Regions from separate parts of the Williamsia sp. D3 genome, predicted to be linked through region 2. Evidence: predicted binding sites of a transcription regulator. Region 2 holds the regulator's gene; the other holds the start of a gene.

Region 1 (7,392 bases), on a different contig from region 2:
TCACGAACTTGCGAAGCTTCAAAATCCGTCCTTACTCATTGTCACCGCTACCACCGAAATGGAGGCAGTGAGAACTAGTCGGTCGGCCGCTTGGGCCGTCGGTCCTGCCCCACTATGCCAAAAACATGTCGAGTTGACGCATAGCGGTGAAGCCGTCGAAGCTGGCGGCGTGGTCAGAACACAACCTCTGGTGTCGATTCTCACCACCGGTGGCACCATCGCCAGTCGCCGATTTGCCGATGGCGCGCGTCCGGCGCTGGCCGCTGATGAGCTGGTGGCGGGCAGTGCCGAAGCCGGCGTCGAGCTTCGGAGCCGCGAGGTGCTCCACCTCGATTCCTCGTCTCTGCTGCCGGAGGACCTCGACGCGGTGCGGTCGGCGGTGGTGGCCGAGCTCGAGGATCCATCGGTGACGGGAGTGGTGCTGACCCACGGCACCGACACCATGGAGGAGACGGCGATGCTGATCGATCTGATGCACGCCGACCCCCGGCCGGTGATCATGACCGGGGCCCAGCGTCCGGCGGATTCACTTCACGCCGATGGTCCGGCGAACTTGTCCGCTGCCATTGCTGCGGCGGTCGATCCCTTGTCTCGCAGGCGAGGGGTTCTCATCGCGATGGGTGGCTCGCTGGTACCGGCTCGTGGCACCGCCAAGTTCGACAGTGCCGCCGATGCACCTTTTGCCACCGTGCGCGCCGATCTCCCCCGGGCTCTGCTCCCGCCGACCTCCATCGCCGGCACGAGGGTGGACATCGTGATGTTGTATCCCGGCGTCGACCCCTCGATCATTGGTTGGTGCGCGGGCGCGGGCGCGACGGGAATCGTGTTGGTAGCCACGGGTTCCGGTAACACGCACACCCGGGTGGTGGATGCGGTGGCCGATGCCATCGGCCGTGGCGTTGTGGTGGTCGTGTGTTCCCGGGTTCCGCGGGGAGAGATCGTCGCGACGTACGGCGGCGGCGGCGGCGCTGTTGATCTGGCCGCCCGTGGCGCGATCATCTCGCCGTGGTTGCGGGGGCCCCAGGCACGAATTGCGTTGCAGGCGTTGCTCGCCGGTGGCGCAGGGCATGCCGATGTCGCGGAATTTTTCGCCGCCGAGTAGACGTCCGGCCCCTGAGCTCGCGCGCCGGCGCCTTATGTGCGCTTGGGCCGCTTACTACTTGGATCAATTCGGTGATTCGTCGCAGTCACCCGTGTCGTCATTGTCTGGGCTCGCAATCAACTCGGCCACGTTGTGTTGCTGGAGCTGCATGCGTTCTTCGCGTTCAATGAGTGCTTGTTGTCGTTCGGTGATGATGTTTTGCCATGCCGCTTCGATGGTGTGGTCGGTGTGGTGGGCCCGGTTGATGCGTGGGTGTTGGTCGGGGTCGATGTATGTGGGTGGGATCCAGGCGACTCGTCCGGCGTCGGGGCCGTCGGTGACCATGACTGTCTGCCATTGATCCTCGCCGGGTCCGATCATCTTGTGGTGAGGCGGACACGCAGGCGCGAGTTCGTCGACGTCGGTGTGTCCGCCGTCGGCCCAGGCGGTGGTGTGATGAATTTCGGTCCAGGAGATCGGGTTACGACAGCCCGGGCTGGTGCAGCCTCGGTCTTTAGCGAACAACGCCATCCGCTGGCCTTGTTGGGCAGTGCGTTTGGCGCGTCCGAAGTACAGGACGTCGGCCGTGTGGTTGGCGAACACCGCCAGTGATTTGTCCGACCGCGCCGCCAACTCCAACGCATCCTTCACGGGTACATCGACGCCGGAGGCGGTATGGGCGATCCCCGCGGCCTCATCAAGCTGCTGCTTGGTCATCGTGATGATCACCTGCACCGGCAGGCCACGGTGGGAGCTACCGAGCAGTTTGTACTCCAAAATGGTCTTCATGATCGCCTTGAAAGCATCATGCTGACGCTGGGCTCTACTCCGGGAATCGCGCCCCGCGGCAGCCTCGATGATCGCCGGATCCATGGTCGGATCGTCAGCAGCGCCGGTCGGTGAGTTCGGGTCATCAGGATTGTTCATTCCCGGTGCGGCCCATACATCCATCACCGTGCGAAACAACGCCAACGTCTGAGGGTCGAGGTTGCCGGTGATTTTGGCCATCATGTCCAACCCCTGATCACCATCAGACAGGCCGCGGTTGCGTCTGCGGTCGGCATCATCGGTCAGTGAGCCATCGGGATCAACCCGGGCCAACACTTCCCGACCACACACCTCGAGTTCGGTGGGAGTGGATATGCGGGCGTTGTCGGTCATCCACGCATCGACCACGTCATAGACTTCCGGTGCTGATTTGTGCGGAATCTTGTCGCGGACTTTGAGCATCACATCCATGTGCGCCAACCCAATTGCCCCGTCGGCGAGGGCTTGGGCAGCGGCCGGGCATTTCGGGGGCAGCGGCTCGCCTTGCATCGACATCAATTCGCCGGCAGCATCCAGTGCTTTCAACCGCGATGACGCATCACCGCGAGACACCCGCAGCTCATTCATCACAAACCGATGCAACGTCGAATGACCAGCCTTACGAAACAAGCCCCGATCATTGACCTCCTGCAACCGCTTGAGGCCCTGAAACGTCAGTGCCCGAACCACTCTCTCGTTCACCCGCACCAACTCAGCAACCTGCACATCATCAACGTCCACCGACGACGCACTAGCAATCCTCTGCAGCAGCGCATCAAGATCGCGATACAACCCCACCAACACCGGCATTGGCGGTGGATCCACCGTCACCGAATCACTCATCGACAAGCCCCCCAGCCCTCGAACCCCTTTCACCGAGTCTACCAACAGAACCGGACAATGTCGAACACATGTTCTATTTCAACTCTGTCCCCCACCTACGATGAAAGGGGGCCAAATTTATTGGTAGAGAGAACAATCAAGCAGCGCGCTGCGTGTAGCTGTCGACATACTGCTGGCCCGACAATCGCGAGAGGGTCGCCATCAGATGGTCCGTGGCCTCACGTACATCCGTTGAACTATCGGCCGAAAACTGCGACAAGACAAGGGGCTGCCCGACTACGACGTCCACCTTGCCAGGCCGCCACAGCCGCGCGCCAGGAGGGTTCACGCGGTCGGTTCCCTTGAGCGCCAAAGGCACAACCGGCGCACCCGTCGTCAAGGCGACACGCATCACGCCGGTTCTCCCCCGGTGCAGCAGCCCATCTCTCGATCGCGAGCCCTCAGGGTGGATGCCCCACACACCGCCGGCACCGACGATGGCGACAGCTTCATCGAGTGCGGAAACGCTTGCGGCACCCCCTCGGCGGTCAATGGCAAGTTGCCCGGTGGCCGAGAAGAACCACCGCTGCACACAGCCACGAATACCCGTGCCCGTGAAGTACTCCGCCTTGGCGACAAAGGTGACCCGGCGCGGCAACACGAGAACCATCAGCAGAGAGTCGACCACCGCCAAGTGGTTCGCCGCCACGATCACAGGTCCGGTCGGGGGAAAGTTCGACAACCCGACAACGTGTGGACGCGCGACGAGCCGCAGAAAGGGACCGATCAAGACATATTTGAAAACCCAGTACCACATGGATCGACCTCCTCTTGTAGACATCGTCTACTCCGTTGGTAGACACTGTCTACATGGCGGATCCTCCAGATACAAGAGCGCTCTTGGTGCAGGCAGGCATCGAACTCGTCGACTCTGCGGGGCTCGCTTCGGTCGGACTCAGATCGATTGCGCGACACGCGGGCGTGTCACACGGAGCGCCAAGACGCTATTTCCCCACTCACCGGAGCCTGTTGGCGGCAATCGCAGCGGCCGGCCTGGACGATCTGAAAACAGCTATGGCGGAGTCAGATTCGGAGCCGTCTACTTCACCGAACACAACACTGTCAGCGATGGCTCGCGCTTACGTCGATTTCGCCGCACGCCGACCCGGGATGTTCGAACTGCTGTTCCGCCACGATCTACTCGAAGGTGGTGGCGAAAACTTGCGCGGCACGACGATCCCCATGCTCACGACCGTGGAGGGGCTGGTCGCGACCGTTGTCGGGCGCGACCAGGCGAGCAGCCGAGCCTTGTTGCTGTGGGCGTCGATACACGGAATCGCCTCGCTGACCGCGACTCGCGCGCTCGACGTGTTCGAGACAGACCTCGACGCCATGGTGACCGACGCCGTGTTTGTCCACCTGCATGCAGCCGCCGAGCAGTGATCGTTACTCATCCTCGTTCGCGAACCGGAGATGTTCTTCCGGCCAATCCAGGCTGAGCAGTGGATCCGCCACTTCCAACTGCGGATCGTCCAGCGAGAACGTCTTGGCGAATCCCGGCCCGCCACTTCGTGTTTCGAATCGAACCGTGACCCGGCCGTGTCCGCTGCCCTGGACCCACCCGTGCCCGTACTCGCGATGGTGCACATCGTTGCCGGTGGTCCAACGCAGTCGGTCGGCGTTGGGGTCGCGACCGCCCGGGTGGTACATCTCCTCCGATGTCGATTCCGCGCTTGACTCCGGGGCCTCGAAAGTGGAGTCGAGCTCGGGGAACATCGCAAACTGCTGCACCGCCGTCAGTCCCGAGAAACCAACGCCGACAAGGCGGATGGGCCCGATCTCCTGGGGATCCAACGCTAGTCGCTGCGCGGCAGCAGTGAGTACGGGCAGCTCGGTGGTCGCAGCCGCAAGAGTGGTCGACCGGGTCAGCACCGACATGTCCGACTTCTTCAGTTTGACCACCACCGTGCGCGAGCCCCGCCCATCGGCGAGCAGTCTCCGATGCGCAGACGTCGCAGCCCGCTCGACAGCACCGCGCAGATGCCCGAGGTCGGTGATGTCCTCGGCAAAGGTCGATTCGGCGCTGATCTGCTTGGCCGATGCCCGTTCAGCGACCGGCCGGTCGTCTATCCCCTGAGCCAGCAGGTGCAACCCGGGCCCGACGGTGGCACCGAGAACCGACGACACCTCCAGCGTCGACATTCGTGCAAGGTCTCCGATGGTGTCGATTCCCAAGCGCTGCAGTCGCTCCCCGGCGACCGGGCCGATGCCCCACAGTTTGCGCACGGGCAGCCGGGCGAGGAACTCGCGCTGCTCCCCCGGCGTCACCACCACCACACCGTCCGGTTTTGCCATACCCGACGCGATCTTTGCGATCTGTTTGCCACTCCCGAAGCCGACCGAGGCGGCCAAGCCCAGCTCGTCCCGAATACGGGCCCGGAGGCGCTCGGCAAAAGCTGCGGCGACGTCGGCCGACGCGCCTGCCAGTTCGACCGGCTCGGCGAAAGCCTCATCGAACGACAACATCTCGATGACAGGAACCTGGGCGCGAATCAGACCGAAGACCCGCAGGCTCACCGCCCGGTAGACGGATCCGCGGGGCGGGAGGACGACGGCGCCCGGGCCGACCAGTCGGCGCGCTTGGTGCATCGGCATTGCCGAGTGTGCACCGAAAACCCGCGCCTCATAACTACAGCCGGCGACAACTCCTCGGCCGCCCAGTCCCCCGACCAGCACCGGGCGGCCTCGAAGTGTTGGACGGGTGAGCTGCTCGACAGATGCGAAGAACGCATCCATGTCGATATGCATCACCCACCGGGAACTGATGTTCCCGTCCTGCACCCGCACACAGTGATGGTATGCCCCATTCAGCGGATCAGCGGACGTGCACCGGCGTCAGCTCGAACACGGGAATGGCCGGGCCCGCGGCGATCAGTTCATCATCGCTCGAGCCTGCGGAGATCTTGACGGGCATCAACGACGCAACCTCCCAGCCCCAGCGCTTGAGATACGGGCGAAGCACCGGCGGCTTGTCCGCATGGGCCAGCTCGGTGACGCGGTAGGTCGTCGAAGTCCGGCCACCGCGCAGCGTGCACTCCCCCGACGCCCGCACATTCCTCGCCCACTGCGTCTCTCCGCGAGCACCGATCAGGAATGTCCGGCCGTCCAGACGCAACGGGTTGACCGGGATGCGCTGGATCGCACCGCTCTTGCGACCGCGGACCTCGAGCGTGCGGGCGCCGGCGAGAGTGATCCCACGGTCGGCCATCCACGCGACAACCGAGTTGAACACGGCAACGGACTTACCAGGCTTGTTGTAGTGGGTCGCGGCGGTCACGGTGGCTCCTGGGTTTCTCGAGTTGATGAGAGCACTGCTCTCTGATTCTCCGAGTGTGCGCCCCCGTCGCCAAAAGTGCAAGAGCACTGCTCTCTTTTGTGTGAAGATGGACGGGTGCCCCCGCAATCGCCTCACCGAGAGAAAACCGCGACGGAGTCGACGCCGCGCGCGATGGCCCGCGCCCGTACCCAGGAACGCATCCTCGAACTCGGCCGCGATCATCTGGCCAGATATGGCGCTGCGGCGCTGTCGCTGCGTGCCATCGCACGCGACCTCGACTTGGTCTCGTCCGCCGTCTACCGGTACGTCGCCAACCGCGACCAGTTGTTGACGCTGCTGGTGGTGGATGCGTACACCGAGCTGGCAGATCACGTGGCGGAAGCCAACGAATCGGCCGCCCCGGACGCATTCCGGGAACGACTGATGGTCAGCTGCCAAGCTTTCCGACGATGGGCAGTGGCCGAACCGGCCCGCTACGCACTGCTCTACGGCAGCCCCGTGCCCGGCTACCAGGCACCCGCAGAACTGACCACCGAGCCGGGCACTCGCGTCGTCGGACTGCTGCTGAAAACGTTGCAGCAGGCGGCATCTGCCGGGCGGATCGGAGATCGACCGAGATATGGCGACCTACCAGGTGCCGGCTTCGCACCGATCAGAGACGAGTTCGCCCTCGACATCGGCGACCAGCACGTTCATACGGCGATCCTGCTGTGGGCCACCACGGTTGGGCTGACCAGCCTGGAAGTGTTCGGCCAGTTCGGATCCGAACCGCCAACCGATCTGGAGGTCCTGTTCGACCTCCAGATCGGCGGCGTGCTCGATCGGATCGGACTCGGGCGCGACCAGTCGACGGGTGACTAACTGGCCGTGGTGGCCTTCGCCAGCGTCGCCTGCACACCGTCACCCAAGGCCACCCACTCGCCGGCGGCGTTGCCATCGTGACCGGCCACCAGGTCGAGCTCGACCGCAAGAACTTCCCCGGCGATCAGATCGCGGTGCCGCCGCGCCCACTCGACGTGGTTGTCGGGCACCGCGAGTGTCACGCGGATGCGGTCGGACACGTCCAGACCTGCCGCACGGCGCGCTTCTTGCAGCTCGCGGATGCGGTCCTTGGCCCAGCCCTCGGCCTCGAGTTCCTCGGTGACGGACGTGTCCAACACCACCAGACCCGCCCCGGCAGGCAGCTCTGCGGTCGACTCCGGCTGCACTGCAACGAGTTTGCGAGTGTACTCACCTTCGAGCAGCTCGATGCCGTCGGCGCTGACCACATCGACACCATCACGCTCGTCGATCGTGACGTTGCCGGCCTTGACCGCCTTGATGACGCGCTGGACGTCCTTGCCCA
Region 2 (7,392 bases):
CGAGATCACGATGCGGGTCCACGAACGCGGAGTCGGTGAAACCCGCAGCTGCGGTACCGGAGTCGTCGCCGCCGGCGCAGCTGCTCTGCGGTTCATGGGAAGGTCCGAGGGGACGGTACTCGTCAACGTTCCCGGGGGCCAGATCACGGTGACGGTCGATGACGAGAACACAACGCTGCGCGGCCCGTCGGTACTCGTCGGCGCCGGAGTGCTCAACGAGGGATGGCTCTAAAATCGGTATGCACCACACCTACCCGAGTGTCACCATGGTGATCTCATGACCGAAATCAACAAGACCGGCAACGATCAGCGCGACGCGCCGACGATCGGCGAACTCCAGCTCGACGAACGCAGTTCGCTGCAGCGCGTCGCCGGATTGTCCACAGAACTCACCGACGTCACCGAGGTCGAGTACCGCCAGCTGCGACTCGAACGGGTTGTCCTGGTGGGGGTCTGGACGCAGGGCAGCACCACTGCGCAAGCAAATTCCAGTCTCGCCGAGCTCAAGGCCCTCGCCGAGACGGCAGGGTCGGAAGTTCTCGAAGGTCTCATCCAGCGTCGTGAAAAGCCCGACCCGGCAACCTATATCGGGTCCGGCAAAGCTCATGAGCTGCGTGAGATCGTCTTGGCCACCGGCGCCGACACCGTCATCTGCGACGGCGAGCTGACCCCCGCTCAGCTGACCGCTCTGGAAAAAGTGGTCAAGGTCAAGGTTGTCGATCGAACTGCGCTGATCCTCGACATCTTCGCCCAGCACGCGACGTCGAGAGAAGGCAAGGCGCAGGTCGCCCTGGCCCAGATGGAGTACATGCTCCCGCGGCTTCGTGGCTGGGGTGAATCCATGTCCCGGCAGGCGGGTGGCCGTGCCGGCAGCAATGGCGGCGTCGGACTGCGCGGACCCGGTGAGACCAAGATCGAGACCGACCGTCGACGGATCCGCGAACGCACCGCGAAACTGCGGCGCGAGATCCGCGAGATGAAGACGTCACGAACCACTAAGCGCGCCAAGCGAAAGCAGGCTGCCGCGTCAGCGGTGACCATCGTCGGGTACACGAACGCCGGCAAATCGAGTTTGATCAACGCGTTGACCGGATCGGGCGTGCTGGTCCAGAACGCCTTGTTCGCAACCCTCGATCCGACAACCCGTCAGATGTCCCTCGAGGATGGCCGTGAACTGGTCATCACCGACACCGTCGGATTTGTCCGGCATCTGCCCACCCAGCTGGTCGAGGCCTTCCGTTCGACCCTCGAAGAAGTCGCCGACGCCGATCTGCTCCTGCACATCGTTGATGGTTCGGATCCGGTTCCGACCGACCAGATCATGGCGGTGCGGAAGGTGATCGAATCCGTGCTCGAGGAGGAGAAGGCAACAGCTCCGCCCGAACTGCTCGTGATCAACAAGATCGATGCGGCCGACCCGCTGGTACTGGCGCAGCTCAAAGGGCTGTTCCCGACAGCCGTGTTCATCTCGGCGGCCACCGGCGAGGGCATCGACGTACTCCTCGACCGCATCCGGGAGTCGGTGGCCAGGAACGACGTGCACGTCAGTGTCCGGGTGCCGTATGAGCGTGGCGACCTCGTGTCCCGGATCCATGCCGAGGGTGACGTATTGACCGAACGTCACGAACCGGACGGGACTGCGATCACCGCCACGGTGCCTGCCGCGCTGTCGCGCCAGCTGGCATCTCTGGCCATTCCCGAGGCGGCCGAATAGCGCTTCGAACTGCAGCTTTGGGACAGATGTAGAATCCGGTTACAGTTGGATATCCAACCAATGCCACCTGTAACGGAGACCTGACGATGGAACGCACCCTTTTCGAGCCCGAGCACCTTCTCTTCCGTGATTCGTACCGGAGCTTCCTCGAACAGCACGTGGCGCCGAACCACGAACGCTGGGAAGAGCAGAACCTGGTGGACCGGGATGTCTGGGTCGAAGCAGGAAAGAACGGATTCCTCGCGGTGGAGGCGCCCGAGGAGTTCGGTGGCGGGGGAGTCGACGACTTCCGTTACAACACCATCATCGACGAAGAGACCGTCCGCGGCGGCTATAGCGGTATCGGATTCGCGCTGCACAACGACGTGGTGGCGCCGTACCTGCTCGACCTCTGCAATGACGAGCAGAAGGCACGCTGGCTGCCCGGCTTCGTGTCCGGTGAGCTGATCACCGCGATCGCGATGACCGAGCCCGGCACCGGGTCCGATCTCCAGGGCATCAAGACCAACGCCAAGAAAGACGGCGACAACTGGGTGCTGAACGGTTCCAAGACGTTCATCACCAACGGTATCAACGCGGACCTCGTCATCGTGGTGGCCCGCACCGACCCCGAGGCCGGTGCGAAGGGGTTCAGCCTGCTGGTGGTCGAGCGCGGTATGGAGGGATTCGAACGCGGCCGCAATCTTGACAAGGTCGGGATGAAGGCGCAGGACACCGCCGAGCTGAGCTTCGACAACGTCAAGGTGCCCGCCGAGAACCTGCTGGGCGAGGAGGGGATGGGCTTCATCTACCTGATGCAGAACCTCCCGCGGGAGCGCCTGTCGATCGCTGTTGTGGCGGCCGGTGCGATGGAGTCGGTTCTCGAGACGACAATCCAGTACACGAAGGACCGCAAGGCATTTGGCCGCCCGATCGGTAGCTTCCAGAACTCGCGGTTCCTGCTCGCCGAACTGGCGACGTCCACCGCTACCACCCGTGTGTTCGTCGATCGGTGTATCGAACTGCTGAACGAGAAGAAGCTCACCGTTCCGGACGCGGCGATGGCGAAGTACTACGCCACCGAGAACCAGGTCCACCTCATCGATCGTTGCCTGCAACTGCACGGTGGCTACGGCTACATGCGTGAGTACTCGGTGGCCAAGGCCTTCCTCGATTCGCGCGTTCAGACCATCTACGGCGGCACCACCGAGATCATGAAGGAAGTCATCGGCCGAAGCCTCGGGGTCTGAGTACGAGTTTCATAACTACGCGAAGTGGGGTGCACCGGAAGGTGCACCCCACTCGTGTCTGCGTAGTCCCCGCGTCCCCGGTTACCGAGGATGTTGCCGGACGCCTCAGAGGCGCCGCATCACCGTGACGACTTTGCCCAACACAACGGCGTTGTCGCCGGGGATGGGGTCGAACACCGGGTTGTGCGGCATCAGCCACACCGCATCCTTGGTGCGTTTGAACGTCTTGACGGTCGCCTCTCCGTCGATCATGGCCGCGACGATGTCGCCGTTGTCTGCGACATTCTGCTGTCTGACGACCACCCAGTCGCCGTCACAGATGGCGGCATCGATCATCGACTCGCCGACCACCCGCAGGAGGAACAGAGACCCTTCCCCGACAAGCTCTTTCGGTAGCGGGAACACGTCTTCGACGGCTTCCTCGGCCAGGATCGGCCCGCCGGCCGCGATGCGGCCGAGGACCGGAACGAACGTCGGTGTCGGCAGTGATTCGTCGGGTACCTGGACCTGGCCGGCCGCCGTGGCCGGGTTGAGGTCGGTGTCCTGGATGTTGACCGCCCGGGGACGGTTGTTCTCGCGCTGGAGGAATCCTTTGCGCTCGAGGGTGCGGAGCTGATGAGCGACCGACGACGTGGAGGTGAGGCCGACGGCATCACCGATCTCGCGGATGGACGGGGGATAGCCGCGTTCGCGGACCGACGCCCGGATCACCTCCAGCACGGCTTTCTGGCGCGGGGTCAGAGACCCCTCGGCCAGCGGTTCGGAAGTGACCACCGTCGCGGCCGCCGCGTCCGGCGGCGTCCGGGTGTCTGTCGTATCGGCCATCAGGTCCTCCAGTTCGTACGGTGTCCGGCCAAGGTGTCGTAGCTGTCGAGAGAAGAAAACGCACACGTTGTTCGTTGGATTATGGGGATCACGCTAATGCAATCAGTCACAACTCTCAAACATTTGTTCGATTGGGCGTGGCGTGTGTCGGACCCCCGTGATACAACTCGAACATTCGTTCAATCGAACGAGTGATCGAACTGTTGACCCGAGGATCGAACAATGACTGCAGCCACCACCATCAGCCGCCCGGCCGCTGAGCGGCCCCGTCGCCGCCTCGCCCGAGTCGGTGGGCCCGTCGCCTCCGATCAGTACACCCGCACGGCGCGAGCGCGTGTCGACAGTACTCGCCGACCGGCCGACCGCAGGCTCGCCGCAGACCGCCGTGTTGTGGTGGGCTGCTCCGAGCCGGGCAGTTCCGCACCGTCGGTTGCCGTCGAGCGCGATGTGTATTTCCGCCGACGTGCCTGGGCCGGAGCCGCCGTGGTCGGAATCGGCCTGATGATGCTCGTGCTGTTCCTCATGTTCTTCGGCCGGGTTGTCGAGAGCGGTGCCGCTCCGGCGAACACCGGGACGGCGGTCGTCCACGTGCAGTCGGGAGAATCGTTGGGCGACATCGCCTCTCGAATCGCACCCGAGATGCCGACCGAAGCGGTGGTGGAGAAGATCATGGACCTCAACGCGATGAGCAATTCAGCGTTGTCGCCCGGGCAATCCCTGGTGACGCCGATCTACGCGCGGTAGCTGCAGTGCTGGGGCAAGCAATCGGCCGGGCGGTATCCTCTACAACAGAGTGTCCGGTCATTCCGACGGGGCCGCTGACGTCCGAGGAACCCTGCATGCACTGCCCGTTTTGCAAGAACGAGGACACGCGGGTCGTCGACTCACGGGTGGCCGACGAGGGCCAGGCGATTCGTCGTCGGCGGGCCTGCTCGCAATGCGGACGGCGGTTCACCACCGTGGAGAGCGCAGTCCTCGCGGTCGTCAAACGCAACGGTGTCACCGAACCTTTCAGCCGCGAGAAGGTGATGAGGGGCGTGAGGCGCGCCTGCCAGGGCCGCGCGGTCGACGATGACCGTCTGCACCTGCTCGCGCAGCAGGTCGAAGAGGCCGTTCGAGCCTCAGGATCGGCCGAAGTTCCCAGCAACGAAGTGGGCCTGGCGATCCTGGGCCCGTTACGAGATCTCGACGAGGTCGCTTACCTTCGCTTTGCGTCGGTGTATCGCTCGTTCGACTCAGTCGAAGACTTCCAGAAAGAGATCGACGATCTGCGAGCGGCCAAACCCTGACCGCTTTCGTCCGGCAGTGGTGCTGCCGGATCAGCGCAGTTCCCGGATGGCCTTGATCGCCCGTTTCTCCGACACGGGATACGCAGTACGCAGGTGCTGTGCGAACAGTCCAACTCTCAGCTCTTCGACGATCCATCCAGCTTGGTCGTTGACCGCGTCCCGGCGACCGGGCGGCACGTGTCGCAGGTGATCAGTCCACGCCGACACCACCCGGTCGATGGCAGCCATCGACTGGGCATCGCGAGCGGCGCCTGCCGGGAGCTGTTCGAGCCTCGACCTCGCAGCATCGAGGTAGCGGGGGATCTCCGAGAGGTGTTCGTCGCGTGTCGCAGAGACGAATCCGTCGAACAGCAGCTCGTCCAGCTGGTCCCGCACGTCGTCTGCGGCGATCGATCTGGCGCCCGCGGTGATCGCCGTTCGTAGGGGCGCCACGCGGGTCAGGATCGTCGCCACCCTGCGTAGTTTGTCCGTTGCCCTCCCGGTTGCCTGGCGGGCCACATTTTCCCGAAGTGCAGCGAATTCGCTTGTCGTCCAGACATTCGGCGGGTTGGGTACAAGGTCCACCACGGCAGCCCGAACGCAATCGGCCAGAAGAGCAGCGGTGTCCGGGTAGGGGCTCTGACTGAGGGCGAGTCGCTCGGCGGTGCTCAGTGTCGATGTCACCGACGGTCGTAGTGGCGGAACGCTGGAGACGATCATCTCGACAACAGCGTCGTACATGTTCGCAGCCTGCTCGGCCTGGGTGGGTACGGCGACCACCGTGAAACCACTGCCTCGGCGGGTCAGGGCGGGATAGCTTGTGATGTCTTGCCCGGCAACAGAACTGCGCAATGTGCGGCTGATGTCTCCGAAGGTGTCAGCGGTCCACGTGGTGGCCACAGGTCGGGATGCGGTGCCGGCCTCACTCTCCAGGGCAGCGCGAGATCTACCGGCCAGTCGATCCTGCAGTTCGCGCAGCGACTTGGAACGTCCGAGAACTTCGCCGTCGGTGGTGACCGCAGTGAAGGTCATACGCAGGTGGCCGGGGAGTGCGGCAAGTCGTAAATCTGATGCTGCTACGTCGACACCCGTGCGCGCACGGATCTCGGCGGCCACCGCCTCGGTGAGAGGCTTGCTCCTCGGTGTCACCGACTCCAGTATTTGCCCGGCCAGGTCGGGGGCCGGTCCCACTTGCCGCCGTAGGGATTTCGGCAGGGTGCGGATCAGCTCGGTGATCAGCTCCAAGCGCATGCCGGGGACCAGCCAGTCGAATCCAGAGGGCCGGGCACGCACGAGCAGCGACAACGGGATGAGCACACTTACGCCGTCATCGACGGTGCCGGGCTCGAACCGGTAACTCAAGGCATAACTTGTGTCTCCCTGACGCCAGTGGTCGGGAAACCCGGCCGGGTCGGTGGCGGCAGCGTCGGCCACGAGGTCGGCGGGATCCAGATCCAGCAAGGTGGGGTCAGCTTTGCGTGCGGTCTTCCACCACGTGTCGAAGTGTCTGCCCGACACCACTTCTTCGCCGATGTGACGGTCGTAGAAGGCGAAGAGCTGGTCGTCGTCGACGATGACGTCGGTGCGCCTCACCCGGTGAACCGACTCCTCGGCGTCCTCGAGCAACGCGCGATTGCGGTGAAAAAACGGGTGTTGTGTACGCCAGTCACCCTCCACGAGCGCGTGGCGGATGAACAACTCGCGAGCAACGGCGGGATCGATCGAGCCGTAGTTCACGCGTCGTTTGGTGACCAGCGGGACGCCGTAGAGGGTGACCCGCTCGTAGGCCATGGCCGCTGAGTGTTTCCCGGACCAATGAGGCTCGCTGTACTGCCGTTTGACGAGGTGCCCGGCCAGGCGCTCGGCCCATTCCGGTTCGATGCGTGCGGCGGTACGCGCCCAGAGCCGAGAGGTCTCCACGATCTCGGCCGCCATCACGAACCGTGGTGGTTTCGACGAGAGATGAGATCCCGGGAAGATCATGAACTTCGTGCCGCGAGCGCCCAGGAACTCCTTGGCGTCTCCCTCGCGGACGCGATCTGGCTGAGCAGACCGGACAGGATGGATTGATGAATCGACGCCGCCGATGGCGATTCATGGTCTGGTGCGGTCACCGTCGCAGGAACCGACCACCCGAGGTCCTTGGCGATCCGGACCAGCTGCGCGTGCAGGTCTCGCCATTCGCGGATTCGCAAGCTGTGCAGATACTCTCGACCGCACCGCTTCCGGAACTGGTTCGACGACAACTCCGAGCGTAGTTCGTCCAGGTAGGTCCACAGATTCAGCAGGGTCAGGAACTCCGACCCCGGAGCGGCGAAGCGCGCATGCGAGGCATCGGCCGCCTGGCGGTGTTCGG

Evidence for each region. The regulator LexA, encoded in region 2, represses DNA repair genes until DNA is damaged. The targets are predictions, from matches to a motif close to CGAACANNTGTTCG.
Region 1: a site for LexA is predicted at 2,793-2,806, ahead of W823_RS50165 (HNH endonuclease signature motif containing protein). Genes of this name have one in related genera too.

The regions. Positions count from the first base shown of each region.
Region 1 is NZ_AYTE01000031.1:473,459-480,850, forward strand. Features, by position in the region: gene W823_RS50155 (hypothetical protein) at 1-22, opposite strand, end outside; gene W823_RS50160 (asparaginase) at 170-1,102, shown strand; gene W823_RS50165 (HNH endonuclease signature motif containing protein) at 1,166-2,731, opposite strand; gene W823_RS50170 (1-acyl-sn-glycerol-3-phosphate acyltransferase) at 2,868-3,527, opposite strand; partial or broken gene W823_RS59700 (TetR/AcrR family transcriptional regulator) at 3,581-3,739, shown strand; gene W823_RS59705 (TetR-like C-terminal domain-containing protein) at 3,839-4,153, shown strand; gene W823_RS50180 (DNA polymerase IV) at 4,157-5,518, opposite strand; gene W823_RS50185 (nitroreductase/quinone reductase family protein) at 5,586-6,047, opposite strand; gene W823_RS50190 (WHG domain-containing protein) at 6,162-6,908, shown strand; gene ileS (isoleucine--tRNA ligase) at 6,905-7,392, opposite strand, start outside.
Region 2 is NZ_AYTE01000026.1:330,337-337,728, reverse strand. Features, by position in the region: partial or broken gene dapF (diaminopimelate epimerase) at 1-232, shown strand, start outside; gene hflX (GTPase HflX) at 278-1,714, shown strand; gene W823_RS46615 (acyl-CoA dehydrogenase family protein) at 1,801-2,943, shown strand; gene lexA (transcriptional repressor LexA) at 3,049-3,768, opposite strand; gene W823_RS56680 (LysM peptidoglycan-binding domain-containing protein) at 3,991-4,512, shown strand; gene nrdR (transcriptional regulator NrdR) at 4,608-5,057, shown strand; partial or broken gene hrpA (ATP-dependent RNA helicase HrpA) at 5,088-7,392, opposite strand, start outside.